DNA from 3 places in the Rhizobium sp. BR 314 genome. Region 1 is predicted to be linked to each of the others. Evidence: predicted binding sites of a transcription regulator. Region 1 holds the regulator's gene; each other region holds the start of a gene.
What was found. Region 1 encodes PhoB, which activates phosphate uptake and scavenging genes when phosphate is short. Its sites were predicted from a motif close to TGTCATNNANCTGTCAT; they were not measured.
Positions count from the first base shown of each region.

Region 2: phnF (phosphonate metabolism transcriptional regulator PhnF) is a predicted target of PhoB. The motif match lies at 991-1,007, and genes of this name have one in related genera.
Region 3: phnF (phosphonate metabolism transcriptional regulator PhnF) is a predicted target of PhoB. The motif match lies at 952-968, and genes of this name have one in related genera.

Region 1 covers NZ_JARWLA010000019.1:43,479-45,741, forward strand. The annotation lists gene QD461_RS21885 (GcrA family cell cycle regulator) at 81-605, shown strand; gene phoB (phosphate regulon transcriptional regulator PhoB) at 698-1,381, opposite strand; gene phoU (phosphate signaling complex protein PhoU) at 1,413-2,126, opposite strand; gene pstB (phosphate ABC transporter ATP-binding protein PstB) at 2,178-2,263, opposite strand, start outside.
Region 2 covers NZ_JARWLA010000018.1:79,534-81,796, reverse strand. The annotation lists gene phnH (phosphonate C-P lyase system protein PhnH) at 1-445, opposite strand, end outside; gene phnG (phosphonate C-P lyase system protein PhnG) at 445-921, opposite strand; gene phnF (phosphonate metabolism transcriptional regulator PhnF) at 1,023-1,757, shown strand; gene QD461_RS21405 (2,3-bisphosphoglycerate-dependent phosphoglycerate mutase) at 1,849-2,263, opposite strand, start outside.
Region 3 covers NZ_JARWLA010000038.1:63,905-66,167, reverse strand. The annotation lists gene QD461_RS30720 (extracellular solute-binding protein) at 1-769, opposite strand, end outside; gene phnF (phosphonate metabolism transcriptional regulator PhnF) at 992-1,750, shown strand; gene QD461_RS30710 (class I SAM-dependent methyltransferase) at 1,853-2,263, shown strand, end outside.

The sequences.
Region 1 (2,263 bases):
TAAAGCGTTTCGTGCCTCGATCCCATGCGAGGCAATGGTGAAGGATTCTGCCACCGGAAACGCGACAGCGGAGACAGGGCATGAATTGGACAGACGAACGCGTCGAGAAGCTGAAAAAGCTATGGTCCGAAGGGTTGAGCGCCAGCCAGATCGCGGCGCAACTGGGTGGCGTGAGCCGTAATGCCGTCATCGGCAAGGTGCATCGCCTGAACCTTCCCGGCCGAGCGAAGGCGGGTGGCACGGCGACGGCTGCTCGCACGCCGAAGCGCACTGCCTCGGCGCCAAGGGCTCCGGCTTACACCTCGCGCGTCGCGACCCGTACGGTTGCCCGCCAGCAGGGTGCAACCATGCTGAAGGAAGAGATCGAGGTCGATGCGGTCAACGAGATCACCTACCGTCCCGCGGCCAATGTCGTCGTTCCGATTTCGCGCCGCCTCGGCCTGACGGAACTGACGGAACGCACCTGCAAGTGGCCCGTCGGTGATCCGTTGAAGGACGATTTCCACTTCTGCGGCAATGACAGCCCGGATTCCTCGCCGTACTGCACCTATCATCAGCGCATGGCCTACCAGCCGGTGCATGATCGCCGTCGCAACAACGGCTAAGCAGCGAATTCAAGAATTCAGACAACGAAACGGGCCCCTCGAGGCCCGTTTTCTGTTTCCGCCGCAATGTTGATGCCTGAGCGGTTGACCGCTCAGGCCTCCATGGAATAGCCCGCGCCGCGAACGGTGCGGATGACATCCTGCATATTGGAGAAGTTTAGCGCCTTGCGCAGGCGGCCGACATGAACGTCGACGGTGCGTTCGTCGACATAGATATCGTGCCCCCAGACGCCGTCCAGCAGCTGCGAGCGGGAGAAGACGCGGCCCGGCGAGGACATCAGGAATTCCAGCAGACGGAATTCCGTCGGACCCAGCCGCACTTCGCGGCTCTTGCGATGAACGCGATGGGTTTCGCGGTCCAGCTCGATATCGCCGCAACGCAGCACCGTAGAGAGAACCTCCGGACGGGCACGCCGTAGCATCGCCTTGACGCGCGCCATCAGCTCCGGCGTCGAGAACGGCTTGACGACGTAATCGTCCGCGCCGGTGGAAAGGCCGCGCACGCGCTCGCTTTCCTCGCCGCGGGCCGTCAACATGATAATCGGCAGGCGCTCCGTCTCCGGCCGCATACGCAGCCGGCGGCAAAGCTCGATGCCGGACACGCCGGGGAGCATCCAGTCGAGGATCAGAAGATCGGGGATGCGCTCCTGGAGACGCAACTCGGCTTCATCGCCTCTGAGGATCGTGTCGACCTCGAAGCCTTCGGCCTCAAGATTATAGCGCAGCAGAACGCTCAGCGCTTCCTCGTCTTCTACAACAGCAACTCTCGGAACCATGCGCCTTTGGTCTCCTTTCTTCTCTTCCAGATTATTCCGTCACCGCGCCAACGGTGTTTGCAGTGTCGTCCTTCGGACGTTCGCCTTCCGGCTGTGCGCCTGTCGCCATGTAATAGATCGTCTCGGCGATATTGGTGGCATGGTCGCCGATGCGCTCGATGTTCTTGGCGCAGAAGAGAAGATGCGTGCAGGTGGTGATGTTGCGCGGATCTTCCATCATGTAGGTCAGCATCTCGCGAAAGAGCGAGGTGTACATCGCGTCGATTTCCTCGTCGCGTTCGCGGATCGAAACAGCCTTGTCTGGCGACCGCGTGGCGTAGACGTCAAGGACTTCCTTGAGCTGGCCGAGCGCCAGTTCGGAAAGATGTTCGATGCCGCGGGCAAGCTTCCGCGGAACTCCGGTGCCCTGCACGGCGATGACGCGCTTTGCCGTGTTCTTGCCAAGGTCGCCGACACGCTCCAGATCGGAGGCGATGCGGATGGAACCCATGATCTCGCGCAGGTCAGCCGCCATCGGCTGACGACGTGCGATGGTGACGATCGCCTTGTCGCCGACTTCGCGTTCGGCATGGTCGAGAACGACGTCGTCGGAGATGACCTTCTGTGCGAGAGCGGCATCGCTATGAACCAATGCGCGAACGCTGTCGCTGACCATCTGTTCGGCCAGACCGCCCATTTCGGCAATACGGCGCGTCAGGAACTTCAGGTCTTCGTCATAGGCAGAGAGAATGTGAGTGGAGACCATTTTTCTTTCCTTAAGGTGAACTGTGTGAAGGGAGCCGCGCACCTGACATCATCAACCAAAACGGCCCATGATGTAATCCTGCGTGCGGAAATCGTCGGGATTGGTGAACATCTTATCGGTGTCGTTCTCCTCGACCA
Region 2 (2,263 bases), on a different contig from region 1:
AAAGCGCCAGGTCCTTGCCGCCTTCGAGGCTTTCGATTTCAAGAACGATCGTCGTCGAGCGATCCGGATATTCTTGGGTGCCGATGGCGAACTGATTGAAGGAGGACAACGCCATGCCGGCCTCGATAAAGGCGAAGGCCGCTTCCAATCGCTCCTGGATGATCGGCGCTCCGGTGTGGAAACTCAGCCATTCCGGCAGGCTCGATCGTCCAAGGCTGGTCGAAAGCCAGACCGGCGTGTCGTGGTCGCAAAGGGTAAGCCCGATCGCGCCGGCGGCGATGCCGAGAGGCTGCGGCGGTGCGACCTCGGTCGTGATGGCTTGCAGAGTTCCCGGGCGGGCCATCGCATCCATCATCATCTTGAAGACATTCTGCCCATCGAAGACCGGATCGGCGAAGCCGCCCGTCAATGCATCATTGCCGAAAGTGGAAGTCGTGAGGCTCATCAGTCTTCTCCGCGAACCATGGTGAAGAAATCGACGCGGGTCGCAGCCGTCTCTTCGGCGCGTTTGCGGTCATATTCGGCGATGCGCTCGGTGACCGGCAGCAGGATCGTCTTTTCGACGAACTCCTTAGTGGCCGACTGCTGCCAAAGGGCATCGAAGATGGCCGAGAGACGAGCCTTGTCGCGATCCGTGCCCAGCGCATGAGCGTGACCGATGGTGCCGGATGCCAGCCGGATGGTGGCGCGGGTCACCGTGACCTCGCCGAGATTGAAGGGCGAACCGCCGCCGCCGATACGGCCGCGTACCATGACCAGCCCCGTTTCCGGGCCGCGCACCGGCTGCACCACCGGCTTGCTCGGCAATGCCTCCCACGCCGCTTCTAGCTCGTCGCGCTCGGCCTGCGCCAGAAGATCGGCAACGCGCTTGCGTTCCCGGCGCTCCTGCGCGGCCGCTTCTTGCCTCTGTGCTGAATTCATCGCATCTTCCTCTAAATATCTATTGATATAGACAACCATACAATGTAGATTTATATCTATTGGTGAGTCGTGACAAGCGTGTGACAGGGCGAGTGGGCGAGATGGTAGGGCAGAAGATACAGAGGCAGACGGGCGTGGCGCTCTGGCGGCAGATCGCCGACCGGATTCGCACGTCGATCAATCACGGCGATTTTGACGAAACGGGCATGGTGCCGCCGGAAACCACGCTGGCCCTGCAGTTCGGCGTCAATAGGCACACGATCCGCAGCGCGCTCAGCGCGCTGGCGCAGGAGGGGATTGTCCGGGCGGTGCAGGGGCGGGGCACGCTGATTGAGCGCAAGGAGCGGCTGAGCTTCCCGATTTCCAAGCGGACACGCTTCTCGCAAGGGATCGGCGATCAGGTGCGCGAAACCCGCAGCGTCCTGCTTGCTTCCAGTGACGAGCCGGCAAATGTGGAACTTGCCGGGCAGCTCAAGGTCGATGTCGGTACAAAACTTGTGCGCTTGGAAACGCTCGGCCAGGCGGATCATCGCCCGGTATCGCGCGCCACCAGCTGGTTCCCGGCCGATCGCTTCGGCGATATCGCCGAGATCTACCGGACGACCGGATCGATCACGAAGGCTTTTCGGGAATTGGGCGTGCCGGACTATGTGCGCGTCGTCACCGAGATCACGGCGGCTCATGCCGACGAAAGCGACCTGAGCGATCTGCAACTATCTCCAGGTGCTATCGTTCTGGTCGCCCAGGCGCTCAACGCGGATCTCGACGATGTCCCGGTGCAATATTCGATTTCCCGCTTCGCCGCAGACAGGGTGCGCTTCACTGTCGAAAACTGAGGCTGCGAAGCAATCTCTGGAAGATCGTCCCTTTCCCCGTCAAGCGGGGAGAGGGCTAGTCTGAGGGGCCTTCAGGCCCGAAAGCTTGCGCTCAATGCGCGCCGGACATGTCGCCGAGGACTTCCTTCGAGGCGACGGTGGAATCGGCCTTGAGCTTGTAGACCATCGGCACGCCCGTCGCGAGGTTCAGCTCCAGGATCTGTGCCTTGCTCAGGCGGTCGAGAACCATCACGAGCGAGCGCAGCGAGTTGCCGTGAGCGGCGACCAGCACGTTCTGGCCGGCAAGCACGCGCGGCAGGATTTCCGTCAGGTAGTAGGGCCAGACGCGCGCGCCGGTGTCGCGCAGGCTCTCGCCGCCGGGCGGCGGAACGTCGTAGGAGCGGCGCCAGATGTGAACCTGCTCTTCGCCCCACTTGGCGCGGGCGTCGTCCTTGTTGAGACCGGAGAGATCGCCGTAGTCGCGCTCGTTCAGCGCCTGATCCTTGATGGTTTCGAGGCCGGGTTGG
Region 3 (2,263 bases), on a different contig from region 1:
CGACCTGTTCCTTGTCGCCAACGGGCAGCCAGAGGCCCTCATGGGCCGGCGCGCAGTATTCGCCCATGCCGGCAATTGCTTCCGGGCTGTTCAGGGCGAGCTTGCCATCGGGATCGATGATGAAGCCGCCGGCATTCTGGATGAAGGATTGGCTCGTCCATTCGTTGTTGGACAGCGAGATCGGCGAACGATAGGTCGGATGCTTGCCTTTCAGGGCCGCATCGAGCTTGCGTGCGCTCTCGTACAGCCACTTGGTGTCCGGTGTTTCCGGAAGGTTGGGGTCGAGGCCGGCAGCCTTCCACATCTCGCTGTTGATATAAGTAATTGGCGTCGACATGGCCCAGGGAAGGCCGATGACTGCGCCATCGATCGTGACCAGCGGTAATACGGAGGAACGAAAATTGGCGAGAATGACCTCAGCCTTCGCAGCATTGATCTCACGCAGATCACGCGCGCCGAGCGTGCGCTTGGCAAAATAGCCGAACTTCCAGCCGGTGATCATCATGGCTGGCGGTCGACCGGCAGCGACGCTGGCGACAGCCTTGACCGTGACGGCTTCATAGTCGCCATCGAACCGGTTGGTAACGGTTACGCCTAGGTTCTTTGCGTTGAACGCATCGACGACTTTCTGGAACGGCTTGTCGGGACCCCAGGTGCTCGAAATTTCAATCGCCGCATCGGCAGAACGGGCTTTGCCGGTCATTGCGATCGATGTGCCGATGACTGCGGTCGTACCCGCGATGAATTGCCGACGATTAAGCGCTACCATTATACCCTCAATATTCGAATGAATAATAAAACATCCGAATATCTATCTAATGGGCGCGGGTGACACTCATGTGAAGATCTCAAAGCCTGACCATAAAATACGGGAGGAAAATTGGCTTTGATGGCTCTCTTCAGGATGATGATCGCCGGAGAGAGATTGAAAACCAACGCTGGAGCCGATATATGACATTCGAATGACATCATAGAATTCGGATGGGTGGGCATGGAAAAAAAACTGCTGCATGGGCAATGGCAACAGGTCGAGAGCGATATCGCCGAGGATATTCTGACCGGCCGTCTGTCACCCAAGGCGCAGCTTCCCACCGAGGCGGATCTGATGGAACGCTTCGGCGTTGGGCGCCACACCATACGGCGCGCGATTTCCCGGCTGGAGAGCCGAGGGCTCGTGTTGGTCGAGCAGGGGCGGGGAACCTTCGTAAGAGACAGCCGCCTCGACTACCGCCTGTCGGAGCGCACGCGGTTTTCCCAGAATCTGCTCGATCAGGGCAGGGAGCCGCTTGGGCAGGCCATTCACGAAGAGGTAGTGCCTGCCACCGAACTGATTGCCGAAGCCTTGCGGCTTCCCCAAGGCGAGCCGGTCTATCATATCGTCAGACGCGGCTTTGCCGATGAAGAGCCGATAAATTTTTCGCATGCCTACTTTCCGGTGCGCCGTTTCCCAGGTTTCGATGAGGCGCGACGCAGCGGGCGAAGCGTGACGCTTATCCTCGCCGAGTATGGCATCCCCGATTATATCCGCCTGCGCACGGACATCATCGTTCGCTTGCCGACAAATGAGGAGGCAAAGCAGCTATGTCAGTCGGCATCGCAGCCGGTGGTCGCGCTCAGGAAGGTGGATGTGGACCTCAAGGGCACACCGATCTCCTATTCCGAATCCATATGGCCGGGTGAGCGTGTGCAGTTCTCCATCGACAATACCAGCCAGCTTCTGGATGTGCTGGCGCGCGCCGATGCGGGCTGAACGGAATTCGCTCTGCGCGCTTGCTTCCGAGCCGTTGTGAATGACGCTTCCGCTCTGATGTGCTAAACATATTAGCCTCTCAAGCGCGGGGGGACGATGTTGATGTTGGAGGCGGACAGGCTATTCGCCGGCTCGATACCGGAAAACTATGACCGCTATATGGTGCCGCTGATTTTCGAGCCTTATGCGACAGACATTGCGCGGCGCGCCGGCTCCCTGGCGCCGAAAGCGGTCTTGGAGATTGCCGCCGGAACCGGGGTCGTGACACGCACCTTGGCGCCCAAACTCCCTGCTGATGCAACCTATGTTGCGACCGACCTCAATCAGCCGATGCTCGACCATGCGGCGCTGCGGCAACCGTCCGACAGCCGCGTCACATGGCGGCAAGCGGATGCCATGATGCTGCCCTTTGAAGATGCGGCATTCGATCTCGTCCTTTGCCAATTCGGCGCGATGTTCTTTCCCGATCGTACGGCTGCCTATCGTGAAGCAAGGCGCGTCCTGATGCCCCGG